3 regions of the Hydrogenibacillus sp. N12 genome follow, and region 2 is predicted to be linked to each of the others. Evidence: riboswitches for the same ligand, from Rfam matches in the RefSeq annotation. Region 2 holds a riboswitch; each other region holds the start of a gene.
What was found. Region 2 has a riboswitch for thiamine pyrophosphate ahead of thiS (sulfur carrier protein ThiS). Riboswitches for the same ligand answer to the same signal wherever they lie in the genome.

Region 1 (6,379 bases), 880 kb from region 2:
CGGGGCGCTCCGGCACTTTTTCAGCGAGCGGCCGGCGTAAACCGGCGGGCGGCCGGGGGAGAAAGCGGCAGGCGGCCGACGGCGAAAGCGACAGGCGGCCGGGGAGCAAAGCGCCGGGCGGCTCGGGCGATTTGGATCGCTCCGGCCGCTTTCGCCGGCCCCCTTGGGCGGCAGGAGGCGTCGCTTCGAGCGCGAAAGGAACGGGGCATCGGGAGGGAGGGCCATGGAAGGGCGCCTTCGCCGGGCGGAGGAAGACGCCCGGCTCAAGGAGCGGATCGAGGCGGTGACGGCGATCGCCCGGGAGATGGGGCTCGATTTTTTTCCGATGCGCTACCACATCATCCCGGCGGACGTCATGCTCGCCATCGGCGCGAGCGGCATGCCGACGCGCTTTTCCCATTGGCAGTTCGGGAAGGCGTTTTACCGGATGAAGCTCCACTACGACCTCGGCCTGTCGAAGATTTACGAGCTGGTCATCAACAGCGATCCGTGCGAGGCGTTTTTATACGAAGGGAATTCGCTTTTGCAGAACACGGTGATCGTGGCGCACGTCCTGGCCCACAGCGACTTTTTTAAAAACAACGTCTATTTTTCCCGGACGAACCGCCGCATGGTGGACAGCATGGCGGCGTCGGCAGAGCGGATCCGCCGCTACGAAATCGCGTACGGCGAACGGCGGGTGGAAGCGTTTTTGGATGCGGCGCTGTCGATCCAGGAGCACATCGATCCGTACGGGACGGCCCGGGAGACGGGGTTCTGGTGGGAAGACGCGGACGCTTTTTACGATGCGGCGGTCGTCGGGTCCGACCGGCGGATCGAGGGGTCCGACCGGCAGGGGGAAGCGGGGTCGGCTGAGGCGCCGGCTCGCGGGGACGGGCGCGTTGGGGGCGGCGATCCGCCGGGGAAGAAGCGGCGATGGGGGCTTTTTGTCGATTTGTGGGCCCTGGACGAGCGGCTTTCGGGGAACGACGGGAAACGGTCCGGCGCCGGCGGGGCGGAAGCGGAGCCCCCGGCGCGCCGGCATTTTCCTCCGGAGCCGGAAAAGGACGTGCTTCTTTTTATCCTTCGCTTCAGCACGGCCCTCGAGCCGTGGCAGCGGGACATCCTCACGATCGTCCACGACGAGATGCGGTATTTCTGGCCGCAGCTCGAAACGAAGATCATGAACGAAGGGTGGGCGACCTACTGGCATCGGAAGATCATGCAGGCGCTTCCCCTTTCGCCGGAGGAGGCGATCGAGTTTGCGCGGATGCACGCGGAGATCGTGAAGCCGTATCCAGGCGGGATCAACCCGTACCTCCTCGGCTGGAAGATGTTCGAGGCGATCGAGGCGAAAAGCGGGCGGGAGGGGATGTTCGAGGCGCGGGAGCTCGACAACGACGTGTCGTTCATCCGCAATCACCTGACGGAGGAGGTCGTCCGGGAGCTCGATCTTTTCGTCTATGGCCGGAAGGACGACGTTTGGCAGGTGGAGACGACGGACTGGACGGCGGTGCGGGAGGCGCTCATCCGCCAGCGGATCGGCGGCGGGTTTCCCATCATCGTCGTCGCCGACGGGGATTTCGAACGGCGGGGGGAGCTTCTTTTGCGGCACGTCCACGACGGCCCGGAGCTCGACATCCGCTCGATCGAACAGACGCTCCCGCACGTCCACCGGCTCTGGGGCCGCCCGGTGCACCTGGAGACGGTGCTGGAGGGCCGGCCGGTCCGGTTTTCCTACGACGGGATCCGGCATGACCGCAACGTTTTGGCTTGAGGCGGCATGCGAAAAATTTTTCTCGGACGGCTTGCAGGATTTTGCGGACAAAAGTCGAGGTGCAAAAGGTTTGAGCACGCACCAGCCAAAATTTTAACAAGTTTACAGTCTTTTATTTCGTTTGTCTGATGTGGTTTTTGGTTGGTTTGGTTACGGACATTTTTCTAAAAGAAAGGGGGGTTAAATTAAAGAAATCAATAAATAGATGATAAACAAAGATTCTAACAACAATTGACCTCCGTGCGACATCGCTGCTTCGGGCGCACTGGAATTGTTCTTGTTTTTCGGGCGAGGTATGATCATGGTATGATCAAAGAAAGCGTTTTGCGGCGACGGGAAGAAGGGCCTTGGAAAAAGCCCAAGCCGAGAACGGGCCGCAAGGGTCGACGCTCGATAATGAGGACGGAAAAACAGGCGGACGGAGGGATGCGGGGTGATCGAACGAGAGGTGCGGCCGATCCCGGTGGAGGAAGCCCGGCGGCGGCTTTTCGATTGGGCCCGGCCGCGGGCGGCGGAGCGGCGGCCGCTTCTTCAGGCGTTCGGCCGCTACCTGGCGGAGGCGCCGGTCCTTCCCGAGGACGTGCCGCCGTTCGACCGGGCGCTCAAAGACGGGTTTGCTGTGCGGGCGGCGGAGACGGCGGGGGCGTCGCCGGAGGCGCCGGTCGTCCTTCGGATCGCGGAGGAGGTGCCCGCCGGCGGCTGGCCGAAGGCGGCCCTTCGACCGGGAACGGCGGTCCGCATCATGACCGGCGCCCCCCTTCCGGCGGGGGCCGACGCCGTCGTGCCGGTCGAAGACGCGGTGCTTCCGCCGGGGGCCAGCGGCCGCGCCGGCGAGGTGGTGCATATCGTCCGTCCGACGCGGCCGGGGGCGGAGCGGCAGCCGAAAGGGGGCGATCTCCGGCAGGGGAGCGCGCCGGTCGAGGCCGGCGCGAGGATCGGCCCGGCGGAGGCGGCGGTGCTCGCCACGGCCGGCGCGGAGGAAGTTGCGGTCGTGCGGCTCCCTCGGGTGGCCCTCGCCGTGACGGGGGACGAGCTTGTGACGGGGTCCGGTCCGCTCCGGCCGGGGCAGATCCGCAATTCGAACGGCCCGATGCTGCGGGCGCTTTTCGCGGGAGAAGGGTTTCGGGTGGAGGACCTCGGCCGGCTGCCGGACGCGACGGAAGACGTCGTCCGGGCGATCGGGGAGGCGCTGGAGGCGGCGGACGTCGTCGTGACGACGGGAGCGGTGTCGGTCGGCGACTATGACGTCGTTCCGGAGGCGATGACGCGGCTTCGGCTCGAGGTCCTGTTTCGGAAGGTGGCGATCAAGCCGGGGATGCCGCTTACGGTGGCGGTCCGCGACGATCGGGCGTGGATCGCCCTTCCGGGAAATCCGGCGTCGTCGTTTGTGACGACCCATCTGTTCGTCCTCCCGCTCCTTCGCAAGATGGCCGGCGCTCGCCGGTGGGAACCGCTTCGGACGACGGGGCGCTTGATCGGAAAGCCCGCGGAGCGGCCGACGTGGCGCACGCGCTTCTGGCGGGCGGAGGCGCGGCTTAAGGAGGGGGCCGTCGTCGTCGACGCGGGGCGATCGCAGACGTCGGCGTCGATTTCGAGCTTTCTCGGGACGAACGCCTTCGTCGAGGTGCCGCCGGAGGCGGACCCGGCCGTCGGGGAGACGGTGACCGTCTGGTGGATCGGCGGCTGCCCGGGATGAGCGGCCGCGGAGGACGGGATGGGTTGACAATCGAGGCCGGCTGCGGGGGTGCCGTCCGGAAGCTGCCTGGGTCGTACGGGCCCGGCGGGTTTCCCGGGCGGCTGAGAGGGCAACGCCCAACCCTTGGAACCTGATCCGGTTCGGACCGGCGGAGGGAAGCGGCCGCAAGGAACGCGCCGGACGGCTCGCCGAGGCGTCTCGGCGGACGCCGGCCTTCCGGGCGGGGCGCCGACCGATGCGGTCGGCGCTTTTCTTTAATCGGGAGGCCGGGATGGGACCGCCCTGCCGCCGTCCGCACCGGGGAGGCCGTCCGGCCCGCTCGCCCTCAAAACCCCGTGCGAAAGGCAGGGGCTCACCAAGGTCACTCTGGTCGCAGGCCCGATGTCTTATAACCCTGCGCGAAAGGAGGGGGAGTATGGACCGGCAGAGAGAGATCGACCGCCTCGGATTGTCGCCGCGGGCGGTGGCCGAGATCGCGGCGCTCGTGGCCCTTTCGGTCGTGCTGAGTCCGCTTCTTTCCATTCCGATCGGTCCATTTCGGGCGTATCCGGTGCAGCATCTCGTGAACGTCCTGACGGCGGTGCGCCTGGGGCCGGGGGCGGCGGTGCTGCAGGCGGCGACGGCCTCGACGCTTCGCCTGGCCCTGGGGACGGGGACGATCTTCGCCTATCCCGGGAGCCTCTTCGGCGCCTGGCTCGCCGGCGTCCTCTACCGCCGCTTCCAACACTTCGTCGCCGCCGCGTTCGGCGAGGCGATCGGGACGGGGCTCGTCGGGGCGGCGGTCGCGTACGGCCTCGGCCGCCTGGTCGTGAGCCGGGAGGTGGCGCTTTTGGGCTTTGTGGGGCCGTTTCTCTTAAGCTCGGCCCTCGGGGCCGCCGGCGGGGTTGCCCTCCTCCTTGCGCTTCGGCGAACCGGCCTACTCGACGGCGAAAAGCTTTCACGGTTCGATGCCGCCCCGCTGCCCGGCGCAGACGAATGAGCAGCGAAGGAGGAAAGGGCAGCGAAGGAGCCGCCGCGCCAGCGAGCACCGGTTCTCTTCTCCGGCGCGGCGAAAGGCGCCTGGGCGGGCGGCTTCCGGGACGGGCCGACGACGTCCCAGGCTGCCGGGGCGAAAGCCCACCGGCCGCTTGCGGGTAGGATCGCTGATCTGAGCTGCGCAAGGCCGTCGGCCGCGCAGGGGGATGAGCGGCGAGCGGTGATCAGCAATCAGCGATCAGCAATCAGCGATCAGCAATCAGCAATCGGGAGATTCTTGGGCGAGGTTCTCGAGCAGCAGGAGGTTCGATCCGATGTTCGACGCTTCCCGGGCCGGCGCGGCGCTTCGGGCGATCCGGGACCGCCGCCCGCTCATTCATGCCATCACCAACACGGTCGCACAAAATTTTACGGCAAACGGCCTTCTCGCCCTTGGCGCCTCGCCGGTGATGGCCGACGCGCCGGAGGAAGCGGGCGAGATGGTGGCGATGGCCGCCGGGCTTCTGATTAACCTCGGGACGGTCACCGATCGGACGCTTCGGGCGATGGAAGCAGCGCTCCGGGCGGCGAACGCCGCCGGCGTGCCGGCGGTCCTCGATCCGGTTGGGGTCGGCGCGACGGCGTTTCGCACCGAAGCCGTTGAGCGGCTTCTTTCCGCCGGGCGGTTTGCCGTCATCCGGGGCAACGTCGCCGAGGTGGCAAATCTCATCGGCCGGCCGCTTCCGATCAAAGGGGTCGATGCGGAGGCGGTGCCGACGGAGGTGGCGGTGGCCGTCGCCCGGGCGGCGGCGGAGCGCTTCGGGACGGTCGTCGCCGCCACGGGGCCGGAAGATGTCGTCACCGACGGCCGAAGGACGCTCATCGTCGCCAACGGCGATCCGCTCATGGCCCGGGTGACGGGAAGCGGCTGCCTCCTCGGGGCGATCGTGGCGGCGTTTGCCGCGGTGGAACAAGAGGCGTTCCGGGCGGCGGCCGATGCCCTCGTCGCCTTCGGCGTGGCGGGGGAGATCGCCCGGGAGCGCCTTGCGGCTTTAGGCCCGGTGCGAAGCGGACGTTACGGCATCGCCCTCCTCGACGCCCTCGACGGGCTCGATGAAGGGGCGCTCGCGGCGCGGGCCCGCGTCCGGGAGGCGGAGGAGATGGCGGCCGAAGGCGGCGGGAGCGCGTAAGGCCGGCATTTCTCTTTCGGCGCTCGGCGAGGCGGCGTCTATGCGAGATCCGGAACGGGACGGGAGGGATCGGCGATGCGTTCGGGAACGCCGGTGGCGCGGGCGCTGACGATCGCCGGGTCGGACTCCGGCGGCGGCGCCGGCATCCAGGCGGATTTGAAGACGTTTTTTGCCCTCGGCGTCTTCGGCATGAGCGCCATCACGGCGGTGACGGCCCAGAACACGCGGGACGTCACCGGCGTCTATCCCCTTTCGCCGGAGGCGGTGGCGGCGCAGATCGACGCCGTGGCGGACGACCTCGGGGTCGACGCGGCGAAGACGGGGATGCTGTTTTCCCGCGCCATCATCGAGGCCGTCGCCGAGCGCGTACGAAAGCACCGGATCGAACGGCTCGTCGTCGATCCGGTGATGGTCGCCAAGGGCGGCGCGCCGCTTTTACAGGACGAGGCGGTGCAGGCGTATCTCGATGCGATCCTGCCTCTCGCCCTCGTCGTCACGCCGAACCTTCCGGAAGCGGAGCGGCTCACCGGACGGGCGATCCGCACGCGGGCGGACAAGCTTCGGGCGGCGGAGGCGCTTTATTCCCGCGGCGCGCGGCACGTCGTCATCAAAGGCGGGCATGAAGAAGGCCCCGTCGTGGAGGACGTCTTTTTCGACGGGGCGCGGGCGGTCGTCTTTAAGAAAAAGCGGACGGCGACGAAAAACACCCACGGCACGGGCTGTACCTTTTCGGCGGCGATCGCGGCCGAGCTGGCGAAGGGGGCGGACGTGTTTCAGGCGGTC
Region 2 (6,379 bases):
CAGAGCTTGTCGGCGGGGACTTTGACCTCGCCGAGGGAGTCCCGTTCGATGCGGTATTCCACGGTGCTGCCTCCTTTGGGAAAAGACGCTAAAACCGCCGCTTCTTCCATTCTAGTCAACAACGCCGGGGATGGCAAAGTTCAGGCATGGACGCGCGGCTTTGCGCGCAGGTACTGGCGCGGCCAGGGGCGGTCGACGCCGAGTTCCGCCGCCGCTCGGAGCGGCCAGTAAGGTTCACGGAGGAGCTGCCGCGCCAAGAACACCAGATCGGCCTGCCCGCTGCGAACGACGGCGTCGGCCTGAGCAGGGGCGGTGATCTGACCCACGGCTCCGGTGGCGACGCCCGCCCGCCGGCGGACTTCCGCCGCGAAGCCCGTCTGGTATCCCGGGCCCTCCGGGATGGGCTCGGGCGGCGGGATCAACCCTCCTGAACTTACGTCCACCAGGTCCACGCCGCGCGCTTTCAGCGCTTTCGCGATTTTCACCGTGTCCTCCAGGGTCAAACCGCCCGGCGCCCAGTCCACGGCCGAAAGGCGGACAAAAAGCGGCCGATCGTCCGGCCAGACGGCCCTTGTCGCTTCCACCACTTCCAGAAGAAGCCGCATGCGGTTCTCGAGATCGCCTCCGTACGCGTCCTGCCGATGATTCGACAGCGGCGAAAGGAACTCGTGCAAAAGATAACCATGGGCGGCATGGATCTCGATCACGTCGAAGCCGGCCCGGGCGGCCCGCCGCGCCGCCTGAACGAACGCCTCCACGATGAGCGGAAGTTCATCGGTGGACAATTCCCGCGGCGCCGGCCAGCCGTCGGCGTAGGGCAGGGCAGACGGGGCCACCGCCTGTTCGGGGCCGATTCCCTGCGCCGGTGACCAGGCCTTGCGCCCGGCGTGGGCCAGCTGGACACCGACGGGAACCCCTTGGGCGTGGATAAAATCGACGATCCGCGCCAGGGGCTCAATCTGCCCGTCATCATAAAGGCCGAGGTCGGCTTCGCTGATGCGGCCGCGGCTTTCGACGGCCGTCGCTTCCAGAAGGATCAAGCCGACGCCGCCGACGGCCCGCGTGCCATAATGCACGAAATGCCAGTCGTTGGCCCGGCCGTCCGTTCCGGCGCTGTACTGGCACATGGGCGACATGACGATGCGGTTGGGCAGGGTCAGCCCTCGAAGGATCATCGGGTCGAATAATCCAGGCATCGGTCTCACCTCGAGCCTATGCTACGACAAGCGGGCGTCCGAGATCAACGGCAAGCGGCCAGATCGGACCGCGCCCGTATGCCCGCTGCCCGTTTGAGCCGCGGAGCCTGTTTGCGCGACGCTCGGCATTGCTGTACAATGAAAGCGACCACAAGCGATCGCAGCGAGAGGAAGGCCACCGGGGGTGCTGGGCCTCTGGCCCGGCTGAGAGGAGCTTGGCTCCAACCCTTTGAACCTGAATGCGCGCTGAGGATTCTCAGCGCTCCGGGTAATGCCGGCGGAGGGAAGGTGGCGGTCGTGAGACCATGCGTTCAGATGCAGGCGCCGCCGCCGGGCGGCGTTTTTTTGTGGCTGAGGGGGGATCAGATGGAACTCATCCTCAACGGGAAAAAGGTCGATCTTCCGGGCGTGGAGACGGTTTATGACGTGCTCAAGCATTACGGACTGGAAGGCAAAATCGTCATGGTGGAACTGAACGAGGCCATCGTGGCGAAGGACGATTACGCCCGAACGCCGCTTCGCCCCAACGACAAGCTGGAGATCGTCCATTTTGTCGGCGGGGGATAAAAACACAAAAATGTCTCTTAAGGAGGAAGCAGTCATGCCGGTCAACCACGACGACGATGTTCTCACGCTGGGTCCGTATCGTATTCGTTCGCGGCTCTTTTTGGGGACAGGAAAATACCCGTCCTCTGACGTCCAGCGGCGGGCGATTGAGGCGTCGGGCGCAGAGGTTGTGACGTTTGCCGTGCGCCGCGTCGACCTCGACCGGAGGGAAGGGGTCGAAGGCGTCTCCGGCGTGCTGGAAGGGGTTGACCTCTCCCGGCATCGGCTGCTTCCCAACACCGCCGGAGCCAGGACGGCGGAGGAGGCGATCCGCCTCGCCCGCCTGGCGAAAGCCAGCGGGCTTTCTTCGATGATCAAGGTCGAGATCGTCGGCGATGCGCGGACGCTCCTTCCGGACCCGATCGAGACGCTGAAGGCGACGGAAGCGCTCGTGAAGGAAGGGTTCATCGTCCTCGCCTACACGTCAGATGACCCGGTTCTCGCCAAGCGGGTCGAAGCGGTGGGGGCGCACGCGGTCATGCCGGGGGCCGCACCGATCGGCACCGGGCTCGGCATCCTGAACCCCTATGCGCTGAAGCTCATCGTCGAATCGGTTCGCGTGCCGGTCATCGTCGACGCCGGGCTCGGCGCGCCGTCAGACGTGGCGCTGGCGCTTGAGCTCGGCGCCGACGCGGTGCTCGTGAACACCGCGGTGGCCGAGGCCAAAGACCCGGTGAAAATGGCCGAAGCGATGCGTCATGCGGTCATTGCCGGCCGGATGGCGTATCGCGCCGGTCGCATGCCGAAACGGGCCTACGCGAGCGCTTCGTCGCCGATGGAAGGGATGATCACGTGAGCCTCCGCATTGAGCGTTTCGTCCTCGGACCGATTCAGGAGAACGCCTACGCGCTGTTCGACGACGCGCATAAGGAAGCGGTCGTCATCGATCCCGGCGCCGATCCTAAACCGCTCATCGAGGCGGTCCGGGGCTATCGCGTGGCGTACCTTCTCCTTACCCACGCCCATTTTGACCACATCACCGGCCTCGAGGCCCTCAAAAAGGCGACCGGGGCCCCGATCCTGATCCACCCGCAGGAGGCGGGATGGCTTCGTGACCCCGAGCTGAACGGCTCGGCCTTCTTTCCGGAGCTCACCGCGCGCGTCGTCGCCCCGAACGCCGATCGGCTGGTCGAAGACGGCGATGTCCTTCCGTTTGCCGGAAGAACGCTTAAGGTGCTGCATGTGCCCGGCCATTCGCCCGGTTCGGTCGCCTATCTCATCGATGAAGCCGTTTTCACCGGCGATGCGCTTTTCGCCGGAAGCATCGGTCGGACGGATCTTCCGGGAGGCGATCACGCGGCGCTTCTTCGGAGCGTTCGCGAAAAGCTGTATCCGCTGCCGCCGGAGACGAGGGTCTACCCCGGGCACGGGCTGGAGACGACGATCGGCCGGGAGCGGACGTCGAATCCATTCGTCCGTGGATGACGGGGAATGCGACCGCAGAATGCAATTTAAACAGCTTTGGGGTCGTTGCGCCTCCGCTTCCCCCTGTTATATAATGTGAGCAAGAAATCAGCCGTATGTTTTATAACAGGAGGTCGGGGCGATGATCGACTGCCCGAAGTGCCGTGGGAACGGCGAGGAGCTATGTCGGATGTGCGGCGGAACCGGCGAAGGGGAAGCGGGAGAAGGGACGTGCCCGTATTGCTTTGGGTTTGGCGTCGTCTCTTGCAGCGTTTGTGGCGGTACGGGCGCGCTGGAAGACGTCGTTTGAGAAGCCGTCGTCAAACCCGCCTTCAGAAAGAGGCGGGTTTTATTTCGTCTTGCCGGAGGACTTGCCGGAGGAGAAGGTCCCATGGGGCATGAAACGGCGGTCACCCGCCTGTTCGGCATCCGATATCCGCTGATTCAAGCCCCGATGGCCGGCGGCCCGACCACGCCCGAGCTCGTCGCGGCGGTGTCCAACGAAGGCGGCCTCGGTTTCCTCGGCGCCGGCTATTTGAAATCATTTCTGAAGACGCTGGAGGCGCTTCAGCGTGAAGATCCATAGAGCCTACCGTTATGAACTGGACCCCAACGCCCAGCAGCGCATCCTCCTTGCCAAGCACGCCGGGGCCGCCCGCTTCGCCTACAATTGGGGCCTGGCGCGGTGGGAGGAGATTGACGAGAACGAAGGCCGCAGCCCGAACGCCATCGAACTTCATCGTCGTGCTGCCCCGGATCGGCGCCGAGCGCCTGAAAGAGAAACCCGTCCGCCGGAAAAAAGGCGGCGTAAAGCCCCACTTCCCGAAGGGGCGCAATCCTCCACGCCCCCGTGAGCCGCGAGGCCGATCGGTGGTTCGTGAGCCTCACGGTGGAAGAAGAGATTCCCGATCCCATTCCGCCGAAGGGGGCGGCTGCGGGGATCGACGTCGGCCTGACGAGCTTCGCCGCGATCGCTCTTGAGCGGGGGACACTGCGGAAGGTTAGGGCGCCCAAGCCGCTCGGGAAGGCGCTTCGCCGTCTGCGGAGACTCCATGGGCGTCTTTTTCGCCGGGGCGAACGGGACGGGCAGGGGAGGCTTAAGACGCGCACGAAAAACTACGAAAAGACCCGCCTCCAGCTCGCCCGGCTTCATCGCCGGATTCGAAACATCCGGCTGGACTTTCTCCACAAGCTCACGACCGAACTCGTCCGGGTGCATCCGGTGATCGCGATCGAGGCTCTGGACGTTCGGAACATGCTCAAAAACGGTCGTCTTGCCCGGCACATTGCCGACGTCGGCTGGGGCACCTTCCGGGCGCTCCTTGACGCTAAGCCTAAGCTTCGAGGCGTGCGCATCGTCAAGGTCGACCGTTACGAACCGACGTCGAAAAAATGTTCTTTCTGCGGCCACATCCTTCCCGAACTTCCGCTTTTCGTCCGGGCGTGGACGTGTCCCGTTTGCGGTGCACACCACGACCGGGACGAGAACGCGGCGAAGAATGTGCTCCGATTCGCCCTGGCCGCGGGCTGATGCGGCCCTACCGCGAGTTCCGCGGGAAGTGACGCCTATGGAGACGGGCTCTGCGGCGGAACGTGGATCCCCGGTCTACGAGCATCCCGCCTGTGAAGCAGGAAGCAACCGGGACGATATCCCTTTGCTGAGATATTTGTCCATGAGTTGTGGAACGGATTCAGAACGCGTTCATCTCTCCGATGCGCGAATACGAGGCGCCCATCCCCTTCATTTCGCGCCAACCATCGCACGGTGGCCTCAATCCTTCCCGATACGGCGTCAGCGTAAACCGAAAATGCCGCTCAAACGGCGAAACATCCACCACTGAAGCGTCGCTGCACGCAAGGGCACGCCCAGCGCTTCGGCGGCGGCCTCCATGAACGCATGACCGTCGATCGGCGGGCTCGCCGTCGGCAGATGCCAGACTTGATTGAACGACTCGGGATGAGTCGCCAAAAGGCGCAATCCAGCGGCGGCATCCCAAAAAGGTTGCAAACGCCGCTTCATGGGCCCGTTCCGCCGTTCGACGGCCGACCGTCGTCGTCCGCTCCGCCCGTTTGCTGTCCGCCGTCTTGAACCCACGGCGCCTGCGCGTCGAGCGCGCCGACGATCCGAACGAAAACGATGTACGCCGCAAAAAAAAAAAAACCGCCGCCACCGCGGAGCGGCATGTGCCTTCCCGACAAGAGGGGTCCCGATTGATATTGAATCGAACCCCCCGCCGAAAAATCGAAGTCGCTTTTTCCCACGGCCTCTTCCCGGCCTCCGCACCGAACATGGTGCCACGGTTCATGCCGTGACGTTCGTTTTCTAGGGCGTGATGGGGCTCCGCCGCGGATTACGTCTTTTTTTTCTTCAACAGGAACTGGACCATTTCGGCGAGCGCTTCGGGGTCGTATTCCGGCGCAAAGCTTTCCGGAAGATCAGGGAGTTCGGGGATGGGGCCGCCGGGGGGCGGGCCGTCTTTCACGACGAGGGCTCCGCCGTCCGGATGCTCGCCGCGCCAGATGGCGGCGATTTGCCGGTAATCGTCGGGGCTGAAGCGGTACAGGGTGAGGTGAACGTTCATGCGGCGGTATTTGGCCGCTTCGGGAATGGCGTCGTCCCGGATTTTCGGAATGGGTAGCATTTTCGGGACGTCGACGCCGGTGAGCGCTTCTAGGGCTTTGGCGTAGGCCAGGGCGTGCACGCCGCCGCGGACGATGAGGTAACCGACGGCCTCTCGGGCCACCGGGTGGGTCGTCATCTCGTAGACGCGCAGCTTATGCAGCCGGGCTCCGTTTTCCAGGAAGAAGTTGTGCAAGAGGTCGAGGATGAGGTTTCCGCTGTTGAAGACATAATCGCCGCACCACGGCTCGCCCATCGAATTGACGGCCATCGCCGTCTGGGCGGTGTTGATGAAAAAGTGGCTGTTTCGCGCCTCTTTGCCCGGCTCAAGCGGCGCTTCCGTCGGCGGCGCCGTTTCGGTGGCGCCGACGAGGAGCTGGTTGACGACGGCGGCGACGAGCTCGATGTGTCCCAGTTCTTCGGCGGCGATGTTGGCGATGAGGTCGTAGAAGGGGCGGAGCTTTGTCCGGCCGCGGAAATTAAACGATTGCATCGTATAGTTCATGAGCGTCGACATCTCGCCGAAGCGCCCGCCGAAAAGTTCCTGAACGGC
Region 3 (6,379 bases), 520 kb from region 2:
AGCAGGGGCTGCTCCGCAAAGGGGTTGCCCGAGGGCGCTTCGGCAAAGGACTGCCGGCAGAGCAGGGCAAAGCGCAGGTGGAACTTGCTTTCCAGCTCGTCTTGCCACTGTTCGACGAGGCTGCCCGGGGCTACGATCAGGCAGCGCTGCACCTCGCCGCGGAGCATCAGCTCCTTGATGAGCAGCCCGGCCATGATCGTCTTCCCTGCCCCGGGATCGTCGGCCAAAAGGAAGCGCAGCGGCTGGCGCTTGAGCATGATGCCGTAGACGGCAGCGATTTGGTGGGGCAGCGGTTCGATTAAAGATGTATGTACGGCCAAAAGCGGGTCAAACAGGTGCGCCAGGCGGATGCGCAGGGCTTCCACCGCCAGGCGAAAGCGTGCGCCATCGGCCTGGAACGACCATTGCGTGTCAGGTTGCACCGGTTCGAGGCGTTCGGCTTGGTGCTGAAAAAGGATCTGGTTGCCGACGCGGCCGCTGGGGTCTTTGTAGACCACTTCGACCACGTCGGAGCCGTGGGATTGCACATCGATGAGGGTGACGACCTGCTCCGGCACCAGTCCGCGAACGCGAATTCCGGGCACAAGCTCTTCCAGTCGCATCTTTCCACCTGCATCCGACGGTTGTTGGACCTAAAGCATGGCTGGACTTCCCCTAGTTTGCTTGACACGGGGTTAAGATTATCGAAATTGAAATGCTTCACGTATGACAGCGTTCGTAATCCTTTGGCGCGAGATAGCCCAGCGCGGAATGCATCCGTTTGCTGTTGTAAAACATCTCGATGTACTCAAACACCGCGTTTTCTGCTTCTCGTACGCCAGCGAACTTCCCGTTAATTTATCGGGATCCCACGCCCAACATCCCACGCCCAACGGATCAGCCACATCCGGTCTTCTTCCCTTGAAGGCTGCGCCAACCACTCTTTGCGGTATTCCCGCTCCTTCTTCCACCACGTGCGAATTCACTCGCGAAATTGAGGAGAGCTTGGCCATCGTCGCGTCGTCCAGATCGGCGTCTCCCCGATCCAAAACGGCCGCGCCTTCCGGTCGTGGCTGTGGGCCGACAGCCAGATGTCGGGCACCCCATCGGCGGGCAGGCTCTGAAGAAGGGCCGCATCGGCCGGAAAGCCCATGTGGCTCAAGACGATGACGAGCTCCGCCCCTTCGGCCCGAAGCGCCCGCACGAGGGCCGGCACTTCCGACCGCCCGTCGGTAAAGCGGAGGCCGACGGAAAACGCCGGTGGCATCGACGCCGCCTCGTGGGGATACGACAGGCCGATCAGGCCGACGGCGAGGCCGCCGACGTCGAACATCGCCGTCGGGGGAAAAGCGGCACGTTCGTCGCCGCCTCCGTCACGTTGGCAGTGACGGCCCGAACGCCCCAGGCGACCACCCGCGCCTTGATCGTCTCGGCCCCGTAGGCGAAATCCCAGTTGCCGGGGACGAATTCGTCGAGGCAGGGACGAACCCGTCAAGGCCAAGGCGGGCAAACACCGCCAGGGGAAGCATCCCCCGGTCGTAGCCGCCGGCGCGAAAAAGCTCCAGCTCCCCTCCCTTCCACCACCCTTCCCAGTGCTCGGACAGAGAGCCGTGCCCGTCGTTGAGCTGGACGATCTCGAGCTTCACGGGCAGCCCCTTCCTCCCAGAGTTCGGGCCGCGACCGCCGCGGCCCCATGCGCCCCCTCCGGATCGGCCCGACCGGCGCCGCCCGGCGCGTTCCGCTCCCCTCCAGGATGTACCGGAACGGAGAAAAAAACGGGCCGTCCGATCGCCTTTCCGCCGGACGGCTGTCTCGCTCCTTAGGCTTTTCCTTCGGGCGCGCCGGAGGTCGCTTTCAAGTCGCCGTCTTCCGCCTCTTTCGCTTTCTGGACGCTCTCGACGGCGGCCGCTTCGGCCCGATCGAAGACGGCAGCCGCAGCGTCTTCCAGCGCCGCTTTGAGGTCCTTCCCGGCGCTCAAGCTCGCCTCGACCGCCCGGACAAAGTCGTCCTTCACCGCCGTCCACTCGTCAAGGGCCGAACGGGAAGACCGCCGAAGCCGCGAGGCGAGCGCCTCCGCTTCCCGCCGGATCGTCTCGCCGACCGCCTGGGCGGCATCTCCCACTCGGCCGGCGACCTTTTTTACTTCCTCCCGCATCTCCTCGCCGCGCTTTGGCGTCAGAAAAAGGCACGTCGCGGCGCCGACGAAAGCGCCGATCAGCGCGCCGCCGATCCAGCCTTTGATCGCCTGGTCATCCGCCCGGCACATCGGTCATCCCCTCCCCTGGGACCGTTCTCCCGTCGCCCGGCGCGCCCGAACGCGGCGGATGAGCTCGACGCCGGCCCGGGCCAGCGCCAGCGCCTCCGCCACCTGGCCGGCTCGAGGCGCCGCCTTTTGAAGCAACCAGCTGCTTGCCGTAAGCATCCGCTCCCCGGCGGTGCGCAGGGACGCCGTCGCGCCGCCGATTTCCCGCGCCCGGTCGGTCAGTTCCTTAGCTAGCCGCTCCGACTGAACAAGAGGACCTTCCGCCCGCATCGCCAGGCCGTGGACGTCCTCGGCCAGCCGATCGACGCTCCGGCGGATCTCCTCGAGGGTCGCCTGGGCCGTCCGAGAAAGCGCCTCAAGTTCCCGGACGGCCGACCGAAGTTCCGCTTCCGCCGTCCGGAGAAAGCGCTGCACCGCCCACGCGACTGCGATGAAGGCGCCGGCCGCTCCGAATGCCGCCACCAGGGCCGCCATCTCCCATCCCACGGCGCGCCTTTTTTCCCCCTTTCGTCCCCGCAGGGTCGCCCGCATGCCGCGCCCGCCTGCGGTCGTCGCCGTCACCCCGGCCGGTCCTTGCCGAAACGGGCGGGCCTAGCCTCAGCTTACCGCCGGGGCCAAAGCCTGTCAACCGTCCCCGCCGGCGCCGCTTTTTCCGGCGCCCACCCCCGCCGGCGTCCCCTTCGCCGGAGCCTGCCCGGCCGGCGCCCACCCCCGCCGGGAAGCGGCCGCATCCTTACCCCGAACGCCGGCCGAACCCTCGTCGCCGCCTTCGCTCAGGCCAAAAGCCGAGGCGAACGCCGGGGACGACGCCCGAAGCTGCGGCGAAAGCGAACGCAAAAGCCGCGGGAAAACGTGAAAGGACGCCCGACGCGATCGGCGAAAACGGACGCGAAAACCGGCGCCCAGGGCGCCGGAGCGAACCCCTCAAAAAGCCTCCGCGAGGTTCGCGGAGGCTTTTGACGGAGACGGCCTATTTAAGCTTCGCCTTTCGACCGGTCTTCCACCGGGACGTACAGCCGCCCGCCGCTTTTCCGGAACGCCTCGGCCATCTTCTGCATCCCCGCCTGAATGTCCTCCGGCGCCGTCGCCGCCGGGGAGGCGTCGGCCTGGGCTCCGACGGCCGCGACCCGATCCCGGAGCGTGTGCGAAATGGCCATGCTGCAGTACTTCGGCCCGCACATCGAGCAGAAGTGGGCGACTTTCGCCCCTTCGGCGGGGAGCGTCTCGTCGTGGTACGCCTCGGCCGTCTTCGGGTCGAGCGACAGGTTGAACTGATCCCGCCAGCGGAACTGAAACCGGGCCCGGGACAGGGCATCGTCCCGCTCCTTCGCCCGGGCGATGCCCTTGGCGAGGTCGGCCGCGTGCGCGGCGATCTTGTACGCGATGAGCCCCTGCTTGACGTCGTCTTTGTTCGGAAGCCCCAGGTGCTCCTTCGGCGTCACGTAACAGAGCATCGCCGTCCCGTAGGCGCCGACGACTGCGGCACCGATCGCCGACGTGATGTGGTCGTAGCCGGGGGCGATGTCGGTGACGAGCGGGCCGAGGGTGTAAAACGGCGCCTCGTGGCAGAGCTCGATCTCTTTGTCGACGTTTTCCTTCAGGAGATGAAGGGGGATATGTCCCGGCCCTTCGATCATCACCTGCACGTCGTACGCCCAGGCGATCTTCGTCAGCTCCCCGAGCGTCTCGAGCTCGGCAAACTGCGCCCGGTCGTTGGCGTCGGCGATGGAACCGGGCCGGAGGCCGTCGCCTAAGGAGATGGCGACGTCGTAGCGGCGGAGGATGTCACAGATCTCCTCGAAGTGGGTGTAGAGAAAGTTTTCTTCGTGGTGGGCGAGCATCCAGGCGGCGATGATCGATCCGCCCCGCGAGACGATGCCCGTCACCCGATCGACCGTAAGCGGCAGATACGAAAGCCGGACGCCGGCGTGGATCGTCATGTAGTCGACGCCCTGTTCCGCCTGCTCAATGATCGTCTCCCGGAACGCCTCCCACGAGAGGTCTTCCGGTTTTCCGCCCACTTTCTCCAGCGCCTCGTAGATCGGCACCGTGCCGACCGGCACCGGTGAATTCCGGAGGATCGCCTCCCGCGTCTCGTAGATCCGCTTTCCGGTCGAAAGGTCCATCACCGTATCGGCGCCCCAGAGGATCGCCCACGTCATCTTCTCGACTTCTTCTTCCAGCGAGGACCAGACGGCGGAGTTCCCGATGTTGGCGTTCACCTTCGTGTGAAAGTTCCGGCCGATGATCATCGGCTCGCTCTCCGGGTGGTTGACGTTTGCCGGGATGATCGCCCGGCCGCGGGCGACTTCCTGGCGGACGAACTCCGGATCGACGCCCTCCCGGAGGGCGACGAACTCCATCTCCGGCGTGATGATCCCCCGCCGGGCGTACGCCATCTGCGTCACCGCCCGATCGCCTTTGGCCCGAAGGACCGGCCGGCCCCGGTGGCCGGTCACCGTCTCCACATCGCCCCGCTCGAGGATCCACGGTCTACGAAGAGGTGGTAGCCCGGCCTGAAGGTCGATCCGGGCGTCCGGGTCCGTGTACGGGCCGCTCGTGTCGTAGACGCGCACCGCCACCGGCTTCCCGTCCGGCCCTCGCTCTTCGGTCAGGATCTCCCGCATCGGCACCCGGAGGTCCGGCCGCGACCCCTGAAGGTACACCTTGCGGCTGTTCGGAAAGTACCCTCGGTAACCCCTTGCTTCGGCGGCGATTCGCTCAAACGCCGTCGTCATCGTCCCCCTCCTCTTCCGGCGCCAGGGCCGGGAGGGCCGGCCGCCGTCCGTCCGGCCCCATCGGGCACGAAAAAGGCCGCCTCCCCGGAGGCGGCCCTGTGCCTTCAGTCGTTCGGACGACCGTCCGAGACGGTTCGGATCGGACGGCCGTCCGATTCGATCCTGCCGTCGATCGTCGCGGCGCCTGGCCTTCCTCCGCTGGCATGATCCAGGTCAGGTTCGGCGGTCGGAAGCGGATCGGCTTCCCTCTCAGCCCGGCTCCCCGGACTCCCGCGCTGGCGCCTTGGGCGTGGTCAGCCCCACTTTACCAGAGTCCGAAAATCCCGTCAAGTTCCGTCCTTTGCGAAGGCTCTCATCCCGAACGAAAAAGGGCGTGCTTCCGCCCGTTTGCGCCGCCGGGACGTCCCGCGGCGGAAAAAGGGCGAAATTTTTCCTTATTTTTTTTGGTCATCCTGGAAATATGTGTGATATGATGGACGTGAATCCCCATCAAAGGAGGCGTCCCGATGTATCGCCACATCCTCGTCGCCTACGACGGTTCGGAGCACGCCGAACGGGCGCTCAAGACCGGCCTCGCGCTCGCCAAGCTTCTGCCGGAGGCGCGCCTCGTGGCCGTCCACGTTGTTCGCTTCGATCACTTCGAAGAGGTGTCAATAGCGGATTAAAACTCCCCAAAAAAATCGCGTTCGATTCCCCACAAACAGCGGATTCAGTTCCCCAAAATCATCGCGCATCATTCCCCAGACGTATGTTCGATCTACGCGGTCACCTCCTCCTTCAGCGCATGGGTCACCCCGGCGCGCAGCTTGTCCTTCATCCGGTAGCTGTTGCCGCGGATGTTGATGGTGGTGGCGTGGTGCAGGAGCCGGTCGAGCAAGGCAGAGGCCAGCACCTGGTCACCGAAGAGTGTCCCCCAGTTGGTGAAGCTGGTGTTGGACGTGATGATCAGGGAGCCATGCTCGTAGCGCTCCGACACGAGCCGGAAGAAGTTCGCGGCGTCCAAGGCGTCAAGCGGCAAGTAGCCGACTTCGTCGCAGATCAGCAGCTTCGGCTGGGTGTAGATGCGCAGGCGCTTGTCCAGCCGTCCCTCTTGGTACGCCCGTCGCAAGTCAGCGACCAGCTTCTGCATGGTCACGAAGTAGACGCTCATGCGCTGTCGAATCGCCTCCATCCCCAGGGCCACCGCAAGGTGGGTCTTGCCCACCCCCGGCGGTCCCAGGAAGATGACGTTGCTGCCCTCCCGGATGAACGTCAAGCCGGCCAGTTCGCGTATTTGTCGCTCATCGACGGACGGCTGGAACGAGAAATCGAAATCTGCAAGGGTCTTGTGATACGGGAAGTTGGCCATGCGGAGTCTGGCGTGCATGTAACGGCTGTATCGCTCCTCCTGCTCAGCATC

Region 1: linked by a shared signal. The riboswitch ahead of thiW (energy coupling factor transporter S component ThiW) and the one ahead of thiS (sulfur carrier protein ThiS) in region 2 are both predicted to bind thiamine pyrophosphate.
Region 3: linked by a shared signal. The riboswitch ahead of thiC (phosphomethylpyrimidine synthase ThiC) and the one ahead of thiS (sulfur carrier protein ThiS) in region 2 are both predicted to bind thiamine pyrophosphate.

What each region holds. Positions count from the first base shown of each region.
Region 1 covers NZ_CP080953.1:2,218,289-2,224,667, reverse strand. The annotation lists gene K2M58_RS10415 (YeaH/YhbH family protein) at 1-40, shown strand, start outside; gene K2M58_RS10410 (SpoVR family protein) at 224-1,756, shown strand; gene glp (molybdopterin molybdotransferase MoeA) at 2,190-3,452, shown strand; TPP riboswitch at 3,487-3,627, shown strand; gene thiW (energy coupling factor transporter S component ThiW) at 3,868-4,431, shown strand; gene thiM (hydroxyethylthiazole kinase) at 4,742-5,596, shown strand; gene thiD (bifunctional hydroxymethylpyrimidine kinase/phosphomethylpyrimidine kinase) at 5,672-6,379, shown strand, end outside.
Region 2 covers NZ_CP080953.1:435,130-441,508, forward strand. The annotation lists gene fumC (class II fumarate hydratase) at 1-62, opposite strand, end outside; gene namA (NADPH dehydrogenase NamA) at 141-1,196, opposite strand; TPP riboswitch at 1,367-1,500, shown strand; gene thiS (sulfur carrier protein ThiS) at 1,563-1,763, shown strand; gene K2M58_RS02005 (thiazole synthase) at 1,798-2,598, shown strand; gene K2M58_RS02010 (MBL fold metallo-hydrolase) at 2,595-3,227, shown strand; partial or broken gene K2M58_RS02015 (nitronate monooxygenase) at 3,598-3,744, shown strand; gene K2M58_RS02020 (helix-turn-helix domain-containing protein) at 3,779-4,060, shown strand; gene K2M58_RS02025 (RNA-guided endonuclease TnpB family protein) at 4,096-4,737, shown strand; gene K2M58_RS02030 (Rossmann-fold NAD(P)-binding domain-containing protein) at 4,999-5,226, opposite strand; gene K2M58_RS02035 (manganese catalase family protein) at 5,558-6,379, opposite strand, start outside.
Region 3 covers NZ_CP080953.1:952,063-958,441, reverse strand. The annotation lists gene K2M58_RS04450 (protein NO VEIN domain-containing protein) at 1-602, opposite strand, end outside; gene K2M58_RS04445 (IS3 family transposase) at 700-837, opposite strand; gene K2M58_RS04440 (metallophosphoesterase family protein) at 962-1,312, opposite strand; gene K2M58_RS04435 (YtxH domain-containing protein) at 1,799-2,245, opposite strand; gene K2M58_RS04430 (hypothetical protein) at 2,249-2,803, opposite strand; gene thiC (phosphomethylpyrimidine synthase ThiC) at 3,217-4,980, opposite strand; TPP riboswitch at 5,170-5,255, opposite strand; gene K2M58_RS04420 (universal stress protein) at 5,487-5,645, shown strand; gene istB (IS21-like element helper ATPase IstB) at 5,738-6,379, opposite strand, start outside.